4 regions of the Mucilaginibacter sp. A5337 genome follow, and region 1 is predicted to be linked to each of the others. Evidence: riboswitches for the same ligand, from Rfam matches in the RefSeq annotation. Region 1 holds a riboswitch; each other region holds the start of a gene.
What was found. Region 1 has a riboswitch for S-adenosylmethionine ahead of AC59JO_RS02460 (TlpA disulfide reductase family protein). Riboswitches for the same ligand answer to the same signal wherever they lie in the genome.
Positions count from the first base shown of each region.

Region 2: linked by a shared signal. The riboswitch ahead of AC59JO_RS07645 (O-acetylhomoserine aminocarboxypropyltransferase/cysteine synthase family protein) and the one ahead of AC59JO_RS02460 (TlpA disulfide reductase family protein) in region 1 are both predicted to bind S-adenosylmethionine.
Region 3: linked by a shared signal. The riboswitch ahead of AC59JO_RS20190 (protein-disulfide reductase DsbD domain-containing protein) and the one ahead of AC59JO_RS02460 (TlpA disulfide reductase family protein) in region 1 are both predicted to bind S-adenosylmethionine.
Region 4: linked by a shared signal. The riboswitch ahead of metH (methionine synthase) and the one ahead of AC59JO_RS02460 (TlpA disulfide reductase family protein) in region 1 are both predicted to bind S-adenosylmethionine.

Region 1 is NZ_JCAWEC010000001.1:568,388-572,603, forward strand. Features, by position in the region: gene AC59JO_RS02455 (SusC/RagA family TonB-linked outer membrane protein) at 1-1,040, opposite strand, end outside; gene AC59JO_RS02460 (TlpA disulfide reductase family protein) at 1,413-1,979, opposite strand; SAM riboswitch class I at 2,092-2,205, opposite strand; gene AC59JO_RS02465 (isocitrate lyase/PEP mutase family protein) at 2,521-3,297, opposite strand; gene AC59JO_RS02470 (YybH family protein) at 3,676-4,056, opposite strand; gene AC59JO_RS02475 (DUF6597 domain-containing transcriptional factor) at 4,128-4,216, opposite strand, start outside.
Region 2 is NZ_JCAWEC010000002.1:671,003-675,218, forward strand. Features, by position in the region: gene AC59JO_RS07635 (homoserine dehydrogenase) at 1-141, opposite strand, end outside; gene AC59JO_RS07640 (homoserine O-acetyltransferase family protein) at 141-1,196, opposite strand; gene AC59JO_RS07645 (O-acetylhomoserine aminocarboxypropyltransferase/cysteine synthase family protein) at 1,286-2,605, opposite strand; SAM riboswitch class I at 2,850-2,960, opposite strand; gene AC59JO_RS07650 (hypothetical protein) at 3,086-4,216, shown strand, end outside.
Region 3 is NZ_JCAWEC010000005.1:713,752-717,967, reverse strand. Features, by position in the region: gene AC59JO_RS20200 (peroxiredoxin family protein) at 1-703, opposite strand, end outside; SAM riboswitch class I at 926-1,037, opposite strand; gene AC59JO_RS20195 (hypothetical protein) at 1,137-1,325, opposite strand; gene AC59JO_RS20190 (protein-disulfide reductase DsbD domain-containing protein) at 1,468-1,914, opposite strand; SAM riboswitch class I at 2,112-2,220, opposite strand; gene AC59JO_RS20185 (family 2A encapsulin nanocompartment shell protein) at 2,366-3,286, shown strand; gene AC59JO_RS20180 (family 2A encapsulin nanocompartment cargo protein cysteine desulfurase) at 3,270-4,216, shown strand, end outside.
Region 4 is NZ_JCAWEC010000006.1:185,437-189,652, forward strand. Features, by position in the region: gene murQ (N-acetylmuramic acid 6-phosphate etherase) at 1-3, shown strand, start outside; gene AC59JO_RS21100 (hypothetical protein) at 110-676, shown strand; gene AC59JO_RS21105 (Bax inhibitor-1/YccA family protein) at 892-1,623, shown strand; SAM riboswitch class I at 1,759-1,868, shown strand; gene metH (methionine synthase) at 2,068-4,216, shown strand, end outside.

The sequences.
Region 1 (4,216 bases):
GCTATCGCGATGCCGTTATTAAGCGTTACGCCGGTTTTAAAAAAGTCTCTTACGTTATTGGGATGCGCCACGAAAGGCACAGCCTGGCCATTTGAATAAAACTGCGGGATCAGCGAACCATCCAAAGCAGGGCCCCAGCTTTCGTCAACACCATCGTTAACGCCGCCACCTTTACCATCTACATAGCTGAATTTACCATTTGAGCCCTGACCGTATTGGTTTTGATAATCGGGCAACACCTGCACATTTGAAAAACTGGTATTAGAGTTTATGGTAACACCTAATCCTTTTGCGCCTTTGCCGGTTTTAGTACGAATGAGGATAACGCCCGCCGCCGCACGTGAACCATAAAGCGCTGCCGCGTTGGGTCCTTTCAATACGCTTACCGATTCAATGTCTTCAGAATTCAGATCTGAAATGGCATTGGAGAAATCCCTTGAACCATTGGTGCCCAAAAACTGGCTGTTATCAACAATAACCCCATCAACTACAAATAAAGGTTGGTTTTCCCGTGAGATAGACGTTTCTCCACGGATGATGATACGGGATGAGCCCATATCGCCCTGGCTGTTGGTTACCTGCACACCGGCAATTTTACCAGTCAGCGCATTTACAAAGTTGGTTTCTTTAGCTTCAGAAATATCTTTCGATTTTAAACCCTGCACCGCGTAGCCCAGCGATTTTTTATCCTTTGAGATATTGAGGGCCGTTATCACTACCTCATTCAGCGAATTTGGTGCTTCAACCAAAACCACATTTAAGGTAGATGTATTTTGCGTAACAGGGATTTCCTGGGTTGTAAAGCCGATGTAACTAACCCTGAGCACATCGTTAACATTGGCATTGATGATAAACTTACCATCAACATTAGTTTGTGCACCCGTAGTTTTACCCTTAACAGATACGCTGACACCTGGCAACGGCAACCCATCTGACTTGGCGGTTACCACTCCGCTTATTTTAACGGATTGCCCCGCAACCGTTTGGACGAGAATAAAAGGCAATATAATTGCCAGTAATAGTTTGTAAATTTTTAACATGATAATTAATAATTGAGATTAATTTTTGACGCCTTACGGTACAAAAAGCATGGCTATCGCCTTAGCAGGCATAATTTGCCCGCGTTATGAATCTTTTGTAACCGTAAAGAATTGATTAGGGGATGGTAATTATTAAGCTAAGGCAAACTGCAGCAAGCCTGCACTTAAACACACCATGCATGCTGTAAAGAATTAACAGCAACAACGCATGCCTTGCATACTTGAGATGAAGAATTTGCAGGTTGACCGGCTTACCGAAAAGAAATGTTTCTTGTGTAAGGAAGTAGTTTTTGTTTTCATAAAAACGGGTATTAAATAAGTACAGATAGATTTTTCTTGATTGATAGCAGAAACAGGTTGCTATCAGTATTCTCAGTTGACAGATGCTGTTTTTTCGTTCACCAATGCGTCGACGGCTTTTAGCATTGATGCAAACTCCTGTTTATCATATAAACGGGTAAGGTAAACGATCTTTCCATCGCGGTCGATAACCACATTGCGGGTAACGCCGCTTTTTTTGTTGGCAAACCGCCCGAATATGTCAGCCCCCGGATCAAGCGCCAGCGGATAGCTGATATTCATAACCTGATGAAAACCTTTCACTTTTTCAAGCGGCTCGTCACGGTCAACGCCTATTAATACGAGGCCTTTATCTTTATAAGCCTGCCAGATCTCTTTTTCAAGATGAGGCATTTCTTCGCGGCAAACACTGCACCAGCTTGCAGTAAACTGTAGGATAACTACTTTGCCACGTAGCTGCTTCAATGAGGTTTTAGTACCATCGGTAAGCACAAGCTCAAAATCGGCCGGAGCGATATCGCCTGTTTTCACGATGTAACCGCGATCAGTATTCGGGTCGGCAGCTGCGTTTGTTTGCGCAGCAGCAAAAAGTGTTGTTATTGAAAGCAGGCAGGTAATAAGTAAATGTTTAATCTTCATTGCTACACACATTAAATTGTGATATCAACTCAATAATATTTTTTAGCAGGAAAAGTGAAAGGAGAAAAAGAATTGTGCTTATAGCCTGAACTATGCAAGGCAATAGCTTATTACATTATCTTTTCCGCCCCTATTTGGGCAGACAGGAATTAGCACCTTTATAACAGTGGGCTTACAGGTTGCTAAGACATCACAGGGCCTTTCCCTCAGTCTTTCTTGATAATAAAATATTCAAAGAACCGATTTGATGATGCAAATATATATAAATTCTACTAAAACCATAGACTTTATATAATTATTGCAATAAAATGAATTAAGCCTTCAAATTGTGCAGGCTTACCAACAGAAGTTTGTTCACTGATCAAACCAGCTGAAACCTTTTTAAACTACTTCCGTAAAAATAAAAAGTCCCTAACGCTCGCCGCCGGGACTTTTAACCTAAACTTATTTGTAGATCATTACATCTACATTGCAATAACTTAAAACAGGGTAGTATAGTTTTCCATTGTTTACAACTTACAGTTAAAAAAACACCCCGCATTTATTTAAACAGGCTCGCAAAGCTATTTTCGGTGGTTATTTTTTCAATTAAATTTTCCAGCGATTGGTAGATGTTCATGTTTAAAAATGGACCGGCACTGATCCTTTTAACACCTGCACTTTGTAAGGCTTTAAAATCCGGAAGCCCGGGCATACACATTACACTAACCGGGAGGCGTGATAAGGCTGTTATTTTTTCAATATCAGTTATTTGAGTAATACAGGGGAAAAACAAACCATGCACACCTGTATCCTGGTAAAGTTTAGTCCGGCTTAAAGCATCTTCCAGTGCATTAGGTAAACCGAGCAGGAAGGAATCGGCCCTCACATTTATAAATACCTGTACATCTGCCTTAGCCAGCAGCCCGGTGATCTGTTTAAGTTTAATCGCTAACTCATTTGCGTCAACAATACTTCGCTGGCCATCCCTTACTATCGAATCCTCTATATTGATACCGACAACGCCGATATTATATAATTTTATGATGTTATTGCAGATTGCCTCCGGTGTGTCACCATAACCTCCCTCCAGATCGACAGTTAACATCGCTGATGATGTTGCTATTATCCGTTTAATAATAAAAAGATAATCCTCAAAACTCATCTCCTCGCCATCTGCAAAGCCTAAAGAGCTGGCAACAGCCGCGCTTGAGGTACCAATTGCCTCAAAATTCAACTTATCATAAATCTGCGCGCTTTGCGCGTTCCATACATTGCCAATCTGCAAAGGTTCGGTTTTATGATGCAGGGCTAAAAATTCATTAAATCTATTTTTCATGATCTTGTTTTATTTTATGCTCAAAATTAGCCCGGGCGATATTCTAAAAATTGTATAAAACGGAACAGATTAAGGCGAAACAAGGAAGATTGTATCATAAATCAAATTGATGCCATACTGTTGCGTTACCTTTAAATTGAAATTTAGCCGATAATATTTATACAAAAGGGGGGTTAACACATTTTCGGCCTAAAAAACACTTAAATATCTGATTATAAATATTTTAAGTTAAAATTAACACTAAATTATGTTAACCCTGTTAACCCCCATTTTATTAATAAAGTTAATTAAACAGAAATTATATATCGCTTAAGTATCTAAAAACAAAAAGAAGCTGATCATTATGATACAGCCTCTTTTTGTTTAAGATGGAGAAAATCATGCTACAAGATTAGCTTCGGCTCCGAAAGCATGATCGATGATAATTTTCCAGCTACCATCAGGTTGCTGTTTCATCAACTCGATACCCTTTGCGGCCACTTGCGTTTTGCCATTGTCTGTAACGCTCCACTCCGACCGGCCCACGGCTACATCGCCCGATTGCAGGCAGTATACGGTTTTAATTTCCATTACCCCCGGAACCGCGCAGATGCTTTTAACGGCTTCTTCAAACTGGGCCCTTCCGGATACTTCTTTTCCGGGTTCTGGGAAAATAATGCCGTTGGCATCATACACATTCATAACTACATTTACATCTTTGGTGTTAAAAGCTGCCGCAAGTACTGCGTGCACTTCCTGTGGTGTTTTTGCTGATTTCATTTTATTGTTTTTTTATTATCAGCAAAGCTATGCGGCTTGAACAGGCAAAAATTGTATAAAACGGAAGTGCATTAACTACCGGCCAATACCTGGTTTATAGGCGATGCCTGAGCAGCAAATGAGTTAGGGGTAAAACCTGTAAAAAGTTTAAATTCCTTTA
Region 2 (4,216 bases), on a different contig from region 1:
CGGTAAAGAACGTTTTTTATTTGGATCCTTAATAGCAAACTTTACTATCTCGATATTTAAATGCTTTGTTTTGATGATATCATATAGGCCCTGGCCTACAACTCCAAATCCGAAGAGGCCGATATTTAACTTTTTACTCATTACGCTGTACGTTGCAGTTCTATAATTTTTCCTTTTACATCCGTTTTAAAAAACGATGTAAATATGTTTGTTAATGCTTCTGTTTCAATTAAAAATCCGTCGTGCCCATAAAACGAATCCAGTTCGGCAAAGGCTGCTTTAGGGATATGTCTGAACAGATATTGCTGCTCTTCAATAGGGAATAACACATCAGATGAGATCCCGATAACCAATGTTTTTGCCTTAATCAGGCTTAATGCTTTATCAACCCCGTTACGGCCGCGGCCTACATTGTGCGAGTCCATCACTTTTGTTAAATACCAATAGCTATAGGCATTATAACGGTTTACCAATTTCTCGCCCTGATAATTTTGGTATGATGATGAGCGGAATCCGTCCTTAACGTCATCACTTTCTTCCTGTTGGGTAATGCCGTAGGTTTTATAAGTACGATAACTTAGCAGCGCGATACTGCGGGCTGCTTTTAAGCCTTTTTGGCCGCCTTCCGGTGTATTGCCATAAAAAGTACGGTCGGCACTAATGGCTAAACGTTGCGACTCGTTAAAAGCTATGCCCCAAGGCGAGTGCTTGGCATTGGTTGCTATCAGGATAAGGTTTTTAATCCGCTCCGGCTCAATAATAGCCCATTCCATAGCCTGCTGACCACCCAATGAACCACCAATCAATACACTGATATTATTGATGTTCAAATGCTGGGCAAGCAACTGGTGCGCTTTAACCATATCCCGTGTAGTAAACTGGGGATAGGAAAGATAATAAGGCTGGCCGGTAACCGGGTTAATGCTCAGCGGACTTGTAGTACCATAAGGAGAACCCAAAATATTGGCGCAAACTATAAAGTGCTCTTCCGGGTTAAAAAAATAACCCTCACCAATAAGCCCTTTCCACCAGTCAAACACGTCGCTATTAGCAGTAAGCGCATGGCAAACCCAAACAACGTTATTTTTTTCTTTATTTAACCGGCCATAAGTATGAAAGCCTATCTCTAAACCTTCAATTGTGCGGCCCGATTCAAATTCAAAAGTATCAGTGTATTTAAATATCTCTGCGTTCATTCTGTTATTTGTTATTTCAGGTGCAACCGGTATTTCCGGCTGCAACCTGCAATAACGTTTACTATATCACTTAAAAAAACTATACATTGTTAAACTAACTCACCCTCGCTTTGCTTAATTTTTGCAAAAGCCTGTTCAAAATCGGCTTTAATATCATCAATATGTTCAATACCAACAGCCACACGTAATGAAGCAGGTGTAACACCGGCAGCTAATTGTTCTTCGTCAGATAATTGCTGATGCGTGGTTGCCGATGGTTGGATGATGAGTGTTTTTGCATCGCCAACATTGGCCAAATGACTTACCAGTTTAAGGTTATTGATCAACCGGCTGGCCTGCTCTTTATTACCCTTGATCTCGAACGACAATACACCGCCAAAACCGTTCTTTAAATATTTTTTAGCCAGGTCATGGTATGGCGATGATTCCAGTCCCGGATAATTTACGCTTGCCACCTGCGGGTGCTGCTCCAACCATTTAGCTAATTGCAGGGCATTGTCAACATGGCGCTGTACACGTAATGAAAGTGTTTCCAGTCCCTGTATATTCAACCATGAATTAAATGGAGCTTGTGACGGGCCGAAATCCCTCAAGCCCTCAACACGTGCACGAATAATAAACTGGATATTACCAAACGGCCCACCGATGCCAAAAACATCGTTAAAGATCAGGCCATGATAACCTTCAGACGGTTCGGTAAATTGAGGGAATTTGCCATTGCCCCAATTGTAATTGCCGGCATCAATAATAACGCCGCCAATACTTGTACCATGCCCGCCAATCCATTTAGTGGTTGACTCAACAACCACGTTGGCACCATGCTCAATAGGGCGGAAGAGGTAACCACCCGCACCAAAAGTATTATCAACAATCAGCGGCAGATCATGTTTTTTGGCAACTTCGCTAACCTTTTCAAAATCAGCAATGGTAAAACCCGGGTTGCCGATGGTTTCCAGGAAAATAGCTTTTGTTTTATCGTCAATAAGCGCCTCGATATTAGCTGCTGTATCGTCTTTAGCAAAACGCACATCAATACCCAAACGTTTAAATGCTACTTTAAACTGGTTATAAGTACCGCCGTACAGGAAAGGGGAGGTAACAAAGTTATCACCCACCTGCAATATATTATTCAGGGCAAGGAATTGCGAGGCCTGGCCTGATCCTGTAGCCAGCGCAGCCACACCGCCCTCTAAAGCCGCGATGCGTTTCTCAAACACATCGGTTGTAGGGTTCATGATGCGGGTATAGATGTTACCAAACTCCTTTAATGCAAATAAGTTTGCGCCATGCTCGGCACTGTTAAATACGTAAGAAGTGGTTTGGTAAATGGGCACTGCGCGTGAACCTGTTGTTGGATCAACTTCCTGACCGGCATGTAATTGTAAGGTTTCGAATTTTAAGGCAGACATAGTTGTAAATTTTTAAATGTGTTTAATTTAGATTTTTAATGTTAAGATGGATTTAGTATGCCGGTTAAGATAACCGGTTAACCACACACGCGTTTTTCAGAGAGATGAAAAAGAGCGTGTTAAGCATCAACAGCAGCAACACATACAAATACAGCCAATAGGGGAGCCAATATATTGTACGTTACCGTTTGCGGTGTAAAAAGTGTTGCGTTGCGTAAATTTAATTAAACTTTTCATGGTTATAAATTTATATTCCCCGGTGTTATTTGCCGGGACAGGAATTGGCACCTTCTTCAACATTGAAGGGTTGCCAGCGGGTCATTGAGCCTGATCTCTCGCCGCTTCTTTATAAATCAAAACCCGAACTACGTGCGGAGTATTGATCGACCTTGGTATTGCTACCAAATAATGTTGCGAATATAAGGGATTATGGGATAATGCACCAAATTTTATTTTCGAAAGCTGCATTTATTAATACAAATGAAAACTTTATACCTTAGCAGATATTTTTTATGCCTATCCCTTATGCAGGAAACTATGCTTCGAAAATCATTTATAATCGTTCTGTTTTTATCTATTTTTTATACAGAGGGTTTTGCGCAAATAGATAATTCTACTCTTTCGAAAAAAGTAATTGTAAATAATATCTGTTTGTGTCAAACTACAATTGCTGATTTAAAAAAGTCAGATTCGGACTTGAAAGACACGGTGCTTGAAGAAATGGATTTGAACGCCGTTTGTGTCGGAAATGATCCGAGATATATCGCAGGTAGCGGATATTCAACGTCAAAATATCCTGGAATGATATTCCAGCAAGATCAAAAAAATGACCTTATCAGCAAAATCAGGCTGACTAAAGCATTTGCTGGAAAACTACCTGACGGAAAGGAAATTGATCTTAGTAAGTTATTACTTAAGGACTTGTTTAAACTATATCCTGCATTTAAGGAGCAATGGTACACGAGAGGCTGTTCTGATTATTGGAATTTCTCTAACGACACTATTTCTTTTTATGTTAAGATAGATTCGGCCAAAAAATCAGTATTCCCGATAGATGAAGCGTATTATATGGATAAGCCTGTGGAAGCAGCTGATTTAATATTGTCTTGTCACGGGGCAGTAAAGGAAGATACTCAACAGTATGTTACAGGTGAGACTGAAAACAACGAACCTGTATATTTTATTGACAGTGTGCGCGTAACCGGGGAAGGCCTAAACAAGTTAAATAGTAATGATGTAGCCACGGTTTCTGTTTACAGGGGTGCAAACGCAATAATAAAATATGGCCGCGAAGCGAAATATGGACTAATTTATATAGAAACTAAAAAATTTGATATTCACCGGTTTCAAAACTATTTTAAATCGAAATCTGCTGATTACACCAGGCTAATTTCCACACCAGCAAACGCCCCCAAGATCCAATACATTCTTAATAAAAAGGTACTGACCAATAATTACGAAGGTAATTTAGCTGGGATAAATGATAAAATATTCAAGGGGCTCATAATTATAAACAAGCGTCAGCTTATGAAACAATATGGGGTCACGAATAAAGATTATGGTGTAATAATTACTGCCGATATACCGGTTAATTCATTTAATAAAGACAAG
Region 3 (4,216 bases), on a different contig from region 1:
TGTAGATGCCGAAACCCTGTTCGCCGCTTAATGAGCCATCAGCGTTGATTTTACCTTTAATAATAAACGGGCTTGGGCCGGTGAAACCGCTTAACGCAAATTCGTCGCCTTGCACGGTGCCTTCCAGTTCGCGGGTATCACCTACTACAGTCATTACCACGCCGGTAAGTTTATTGCCTTTTTGTTTTAGCAGGGCGATAGATGCAGGGACGGCCTCTTTACTGTAGGTTTTAATTTCCCATTTACCGCTCAGGTCGGCTGTTGGGGCAACATCTTTACCCGGTTCAACAAAACGGTAGGTTTTGCCATATTCAGCAGTAAAGGGTAACGAATTGCCTCTGAAACCGGGGACCAGACTGCGATATTCACCCGTTAACGAACCATCGTCTTCCACTTTTGCAACCAACGCTGCATCATAGGTATTCATTTTAATATACACCGAATCTTGCCCGATCGATTTTACATGGAAATCGTCACGGCGTGAACCATTAATGAGGGTAAATGTGGCATGCTCTGCATCTTTACCTTTCAGTTCAAAATTGAATGGTACTTTAGATTCGCTTACCGTGAACTCGCCGCGCCATTTACCTTCTTTAATAAACTTTGGTTTAGGGCCGTCGTGCGCTGAGGCTACAGCAACACCTCCCAGTAAAAAACTAACAGAAAGCAATTTAGCTTTAGAGAAGTAGTTTGTGATTTTCATTTTTATAAGTTTTAATTGTTGTTAATTAAGCTCCACGGCTAAAAATTTGACACAAAGAATCCCCCCGGCCCGGTTAATGCCAATAAAAAAGAGCAGTAAATTTCAGGGGACTGGTTTTTGTTTAAAACCAAAAGGCGTACTGAACCAAACAGCAACATCGCTTAATAACGACAGACTGCAGGTGTAGATACGGATACTTTAATGTGTTCATGGTTTTTAGTTAATTTATATTCCGGCAGCAAAATCGCTATCGGAAAAAGTTTAGCACTTATTTCATTGCTGAAAAGTTGCTATAAGATCATCGAGACTTCCTCTCCCTTATTCTTTATAAATCAACTAATTAATGGTGGGGTTAATTAGAATGCTGTAAAGATAGCAATAAATATGATAAATGCAATAAAATCTATAGATTTAGTAGAATATTTTTAATTATTTATACTTTTATTAATTTCTTATCTTGTAAAGGATTAACATCCTGGTCTGTACAGCACACGCCTGTTTTACCACCATAGCAAAGCAACGCACTTAGTACAGCCAGGATGTTGATCTTATTCAGGATCAATTTCCGGTATAAACTGCGCGAATTAAAAACAATGGTAACTACAGAAAAGGATGCCACCATTCTGTACGCGGGCTTTAGTGATAGAACTCAATTTCGGTTTCATGGTATTTGTTTTTGTTGCATGCCCAAGGTTTGTACCCGGCCGCAAACACTTAACAGATCAATTTGGTGGCTAATGAACTGTTAAACTATGTTAATGTTTTTATTTAACCGGGATGCTAAATTCCACATCCTCGGGCGGCAAACATTGTTGGTTACTGCATACCATATAATTTAGGGTACCGTTAACAGACGCCTGCCCGTTTTTAAGCTTTACCTTTTGCTGAAAGATAACCGACTGCTCAAAATACTGCACATTCATACTGAATGCCTTTTCGTACTTGCTAACCGACTTAGGTTCTGATGTATTGCCGTTCAATATATAATCATCACTTTTATCAAATCTGAACGAGGTTTTTACAGGCCCGCCATCAGCTACGTTTTGCGAGTAAATGTGCCAGCCTTTATCAATAGTTGCTTTTATAAAAACAATAGCCTGCTCCTTATTGACCTTCTTTGCCGCGTACGACCATTTTACCGGTGCCAGGATCTGCGGGTAAGCAACCGTGCCGATAATGGAGGTTAAAGCTGTAAGTATGATTTTTTTCATTTGTTATAGATAGATGTTGTTTTTGTTGATAGCCTAACAGGTAAACGATCAGCAACAACAATTATCTATAGAGCAGGTATTGATCAAGTTTTTTAAAATTTTAGTGTATAAGCAGGTTTTCATCTCTTTTCTTGTTTTTCATTTTCAATAAAACTTACCTGGAAAAGAGCTGTGGAGATATTGGTAAAACCTGTAGCATCTTATCTTTCTCCTTTACAGGAGCAGGAATTAGCACCTTTTACATATTGGTTGTACAGGTTGCCAAGACTTCATGGGGCCTTTCCCTCCGTCTTTTCTGGATAAGTGTTAAAGAACTGATGATGCAAACATACGATAAAATCTATAAATCCTATAGATTTTATATAATTTATTTTTTATCATTGCAACGCAGGTGTTAAACATTGACAAAGCACCACCAAATCAGCTTAAATACTTATTCATTTATCTAAAAATGCCCGATCAAAAACCAAAACAAACAGCCCTTGGCGATGTAGCAGCCAGGCAGTTGGCCGTAGCCACCCGTACCGTTCCGCAATTATCAACCATTACCCCGCGTTGGTTAACTCATTTATTAAACTGGATCCCTGTTGAATCGGGTGTTTACCGCTTAAATAAGGTTGTTGATGCCAATAATGTGGAGGTTGATTGCTCAAACCGAGATGAGCGCGAACTGCCGTCAACTTATGTTGATTACGAAGAAAATCCACGCGAGTACAACCTGAGCGCTGTAAATACAGTATTAGATGTACACACCCGCGTATCTGATCTGTACAGCAAACCTTACAACCAGATCAGCGAGCAGCTGCGCCTTACCATCGAGATCGTTAAGGAACGCCAGGAAAGCGAGCTGATCAACAATACCGAATATGGTTTGCTGAGCAGCGTAGCACCATCTCAAAAAATAAAAACAAGGCTTGGCCCTCCTACCCCTGATGATTTGGACGAGCTGATCACCAAAGTTTGGAAAGAGCCAGGGTTTTTCTTGCTGCACCCTTTGGCTATAGCTGCTTTCGGTCGTGAATGTACCCGCCGTGGTGTACCGCCGCCAACCGTTTCCTTATTTGGTTCGCAGTTTATTACCTGGAGAGGTATTCCGCTTATCCCTTCTGATAAATTACCTATCGTTAACAACAAATCTAAAATTATCCTTTTACGCACCGGCGAGAGCCGTCAGGGCGTGGTTGGCCTATTCCAGCCGGGCTTACCGGGCGAGCAATCACCAGGTTTATCAGTGCGGTTTATGGGCATTAATAATAAAGCCATTGCCTCATACCTGGTATCGCTTTATTGCTCCTTAGCTGTATTGGTTGATGATGCTATAGCTGTTTTAGAGGATGTTGATTTAAGTAACTACCATGAGTACAAATATTAATCCGGACAACCTACCCGATCTGCAGGCGCTTGAACAACTGGCCAACCAGTTTTTTAAAGCCGGACCGGGAGGTATCGTCAATCAATTACCCCATCAGCAGGCCCCCGGGTCAATTCCGTTGGCGGGTAATGTGGCTGATGCAACCTTATTTAATGCGGTGCAGCAGCAGGTAAGTGCGCCTGCCGCTGCACCGCCTTCAAGTACTATTGGAGGTGGTGGCGTATCGCCATCGGCCATTAACCAGAATAACGCGATCAATCTTAAAGATCCGCAAACCAGTTTTGCTGATCCTAATTTAAACGCGCATACTAATGCTTCGGAACCTGTTCAGCACAGCCCGGTTAATGCTTTCGGTGGGCAATTGCCTGCCAAGCCCGGCTTTGGTTATGACTCCTATCTGGTGAAAACCGATCTGATACCAGATGTTGATCTAAAGCAAAATTTCAAGGTTGAGCAACTTTCAACCGCTCCCGAAAACCTGCTTCACCTGCCGTATCAGCATGATCAGCCTTTTGATCTTGATTTGAACAGGATACTGAGTGATATCAGTACCTCCGGCCCTTCAAACGCCTTGCCGTTTACCGGAGCGCCTGCAGCTACCGAGGTCCCTTTTTACTTTTTGTCGGATAAACATGGCTTGCCTGCGGTAAAATCTGACAGGGAAAAAACTAAACAGGTTGGTATCAGTGGTATCGTCAGCCCACCGTTTGATGTAAACATCGTACGGCGCGATTTCCCGATATTGCAGGAACAGGTGAACGGCAAACAGTTGGTATGGCTGGACAATGCCGCCACTACCCAAAAGCCTAAACAGGTAATTGACCGTATCAGCTACTTTTACGAGCACGAAAACTCGAACATTCACCGTGCCGCGCATGAATTAGCTGCACGGGCGACGGATGCCTATGAAGGTGCGCGCAAAAAAGTGCA
Region 4 (4,216 bases), on a different contig from region 1:
TAAACTGAATTTGAAGATGTGTTGATTTGAAGATTTGAAAATGCAAAGCGGCATTCGATAAATCCCTCAATTCAAAAATTCGGGTTCAGACAAATTTGGAATTAACACAATGCACGATATTGAACCATATTACCGCTGGAGAGATGACTACGTAGCATCTGAAGATGAGTTTTCGCCTTTTTATGCTACAGAATACAGCGAGTTTGAATTTGACAAGCAGGTATACAATTACCTGCTGCACCCGCAATGGGACTCGTTCGGCTCCAATACGCTTTATCTTAAAGTGCTTTTTGCCGATTATGATAAAGGCTATACCATTATTGAGCTTATAGGCGAATGGAACGATGCCATCAATAACGACATCATGCTGCTAAAGCGTGAACTGCTCGATTTGATGATAGATAATGGCATCAGCCATTTTATCCTGATAGGTGAAAATGTACTCAACTTTCACTCAAGCGATGACTGTTATTACGAAGAGTGGTTCCAGGATGTAGAAGATGGCTGGATAGCCGGTATCAACTTCCGCGAGCATGTAATAGAGGAGTTTAAAAGCAACAACATCGACTATTACATCAACTTCGGCGGCGAGCTGGATAACCTTGGCTGGCGAGCGTTGAAACCTGTACAGGTTTTCAAAAAGGTAGAAGAGCAGTTGATGAGAAGGTTGAATTAAGACAAGAAATCAAGAGTCAAGAAAAAATAGAATCAAGGGTTCAGGAGCCAAAAGGCAAGGCGGTTAAGAAAACTTTCTTGATCCTCGACTCTAACATTCCAGACTCTTTCCTCCTTCCTGATTCTTGACTCTTGCAGTCTTGCTTCTTTCCTCCCCTTTCTTCACTCTACATTCACTTTTTATTCATAAATTCGTACTATAATTTTTAACACAAAATGGAATTTAAAGAATCTAAATACAACTACGATAATGTTATCGAAGTTAGAGATCAATCAGAAGTTTCTTCACGCAGGTTTATGGCCGGCGTATTTAGCTGGATGTTCGTGGCGCTTGGCGTTTCGGCAATAACAGTATTTTTGGTTTTAAACATGGGACTTATCAGCCTGATTGTTGCCCCAACCGGTGGTCTTACAGGCTTTGGCTATTTCGCCTTATTTTCGCCTTTGGCATTTTCATTAGTAATGCAATTTGGCTATAACCGTATCTCTTACCCGGTACTGGTATTGCTTTTTGTGGCTTATGCAACCCTCATCGGTATCAGCTTAAGCCTGATATTTTTGATCTATACATCTGCATCAATATTAGGTGTTTTCATTACCGCATCGGTAACTTTCGGTATCATGGCCGTAGCAGGTTATACTACCCAAATGGATTTAACCAAGTTTGGCTCAATCATGTACATTCTGTTCATCGGTATATTTGTAGCTTCATTGGCTAATTTCTTTATGCACAGCGAACAAATGAGCTACATTATCAGCTACATAGGTATAGCTGTATTTACTGGTTTAACTGCCTACTATATGCAAATGCTTAAACGCATTGGTGCAGGCATTGAATATGGCGATGCCAGTTCGAAAAAACTTGCTCTGATGGGTGCGTTAACGCTGTACATCACCCTGATCAACCTGTTTTTCATGATCCTCCGTTTATTCGGCAGAAGAAGATAATTTCAACAAAGAAACTCAATCAAAAAAGCTGCCTCCGCAAAAGGCAGCTTTTTTTGTTTAACAATGTGGCTTAACGATGAGATTAGGGCTGTGTTATACACTTGCAAATGACAACTTTATTGCGCAACTTTGCGGTGCTTATGGAGAAAGACGGAGGGATTAGACCCTGCGATGTCTTAGCAACCTGTGCTTCACAAGGTGCTACATTCTACCAGGCAGCAATTATGCGCCCGGACAGATAAGCGAAAGTCATATCAACACCCGACTTTTCGAGATAAGCTGTATTTAGATTTGAGATATTAGACGTGAGATTTGAGATAGCCTCAGCTTTTTCCAATTGCCTGTTTAGTATCTTTTTATCGGATATATGAGATAAAAGTATTGAGTCTTCCCGGCTTTTCGCCCGGTCTCACATCTCACGTCTCATATCTCACATCTCAAACAATGGACATTAGAAAAGAATTACAGAAACGCATCCTGGTGATTGACGGAGCAATGGGTACCATGATTCAAAGGTACCAGCTCACGGAGAAGGATTTTCGTGGCGAGCGTTTTCGCGATCATCATAGCGACCTGCAGGGCAATAATGACCTGCTCAATATTACGCGTCCAGATATTATCAAGGCCATCCATGCCGAATATCTTGAGGCAGGGGCAGACATCATTGAAACTAATACTTTCAGTACTCAGGTGATTTCACTTGCCGATTATCACCTGGAAGAACTGGCCTACGAATTAAGCTACGAAGGCGCACGCATCGCCCGCGAGGTAGCCGACGAATATACCCGGCGCAATCCTGATAAGCCCCGTTTTGTTGCCGGTGCTATCGGGCCTACAAACCGTACTGCTTCATTATCTCCGGATGTTAACGACCCCGGATACCGCGCCGTTACGTTTGATGACCTGGCCGAGGCTTACTATGACCAGGTACGTGGTTTGGTTGACGGTGGTTCGCACCTGTTATTGGTTGAAACCATATTTGATACCCTTAATGCCAAAGCTGCCCTTTTCGCTATAAAACGTTACGAACAGGAATGTAAAGCAGCAGGTAAAGATTATCCTGCTTTCAGCGATTCGGGCGGCATCATGATTTCGGGTACCATTACCGATGCCTCGGGCCGTACGCTTTCAGGGCAAACGGTTGAGGCATTCTGGAACTCGATAAGCCATGCCAACCTGCTTTCGGTAGGTTTAAACTGCGCTTTAGGTGCAAGGGAAATGCGTCCGCACCTTGCCGAGCTTTCTGAAAAAGCAGGTGTATATATCTCTGCTTATCCAAACGCTGGTTTACCAAACGAGTTTGGCCAGTACGACGAAACACCGCACGAAACTGCTCACCAGGTTGATGATTTCATCAAAGCCGGGCTGGTAAATATTGTAGGTGGATGCTGTGGCACTACACCCGAACACATTAAATGTATTGCCAACAAAGCTGCCGCGTTTCCGCCACGCCCTATCCCACAAATTGAGCCGGATATGCGCCTGAGTGGTTTAGAGTCGGTTACCATAAAACCCGAAAGTATTTTCGTGAACGTGGGCGAGCGTACCAACATTACCGGTTCGCCTAAGTTTTCTAAACTGATTTTGGCCGAGGATTATGAGGCTGCCCTGTCTGTTGCCTTACAACAGGTTGAAGGCGGCGCCCAGGTTATCGATATCAACATGGACGAGGGCATGATCGACTCTGAAGCGGTAATGACCAAGTTCCTGAACCTTGTTGCTTCTGAGCCTGATATTGCCAAGCTCCCTATCATGATCGACTCGTCTAAATGGACAGTGATTGAGGCTGGTTTGAAATGTGTGCAAGGCAAGGGCATCGTAAATTCCATCTCCCTGAAAGAGGGCGAGGATAAATTTAAAGAGCATGCCCGCAAAATTTTAAGCTATGGTGCCGCTACCGTAGTAATGGCCTTTGACGAAACAGGCCAGGCCGATTCATACGAACGCCGGATCGAGATCTGTAAACGATCATACGATATTTTGGTGAACGAAGTTGGATTCCCACCACAGGATATCATTTTTGACCCTAATATCCTTACCGTGGCCACCGGCTTGGAAGAACATAACAATTATGCGGTTGATTTTATTGAAGCCACCCGCTGGATCAAACAAAACCTGCCGCACGCCAAAGTGAGCGGCGGCGTAAGTAATATCTCCTTCTCGTTCAGGGGTAATAATACCGTGCGCGAGGCTATGCACTCGGCATTCCTTTACCACGCTATTAAAGCGGGTATGGATATGGGGATCGTAAACGCTGGGATGCTGGAAGTTTACGAGGAGATCCCAAAAAATCTGCTGGAACTGGTAGAAGATGTACTCCTTAACCGCCGTCCGGATGCTACCGAGCGCCTGGTTGAATTTGCAGATACCATCAAAAGCAAAGGCAAAGAGGTAGTACGCGACGAGGAATGGCGCAAAGGCACCGTTCAGGAGCGCCTCTCCCACTCCCTGGTAAAAGGTATTGTTGAATATCTTGACGATGATGTGGAAGAAGCGCGCCAGGCCTATGCAAGGCCCCTTGAAGTAATTGAAGGTCCGCTGATGGATGGCATGAATGTAGTAGGCGACCTGTTTGGTGCAGGCAAGATGTTTT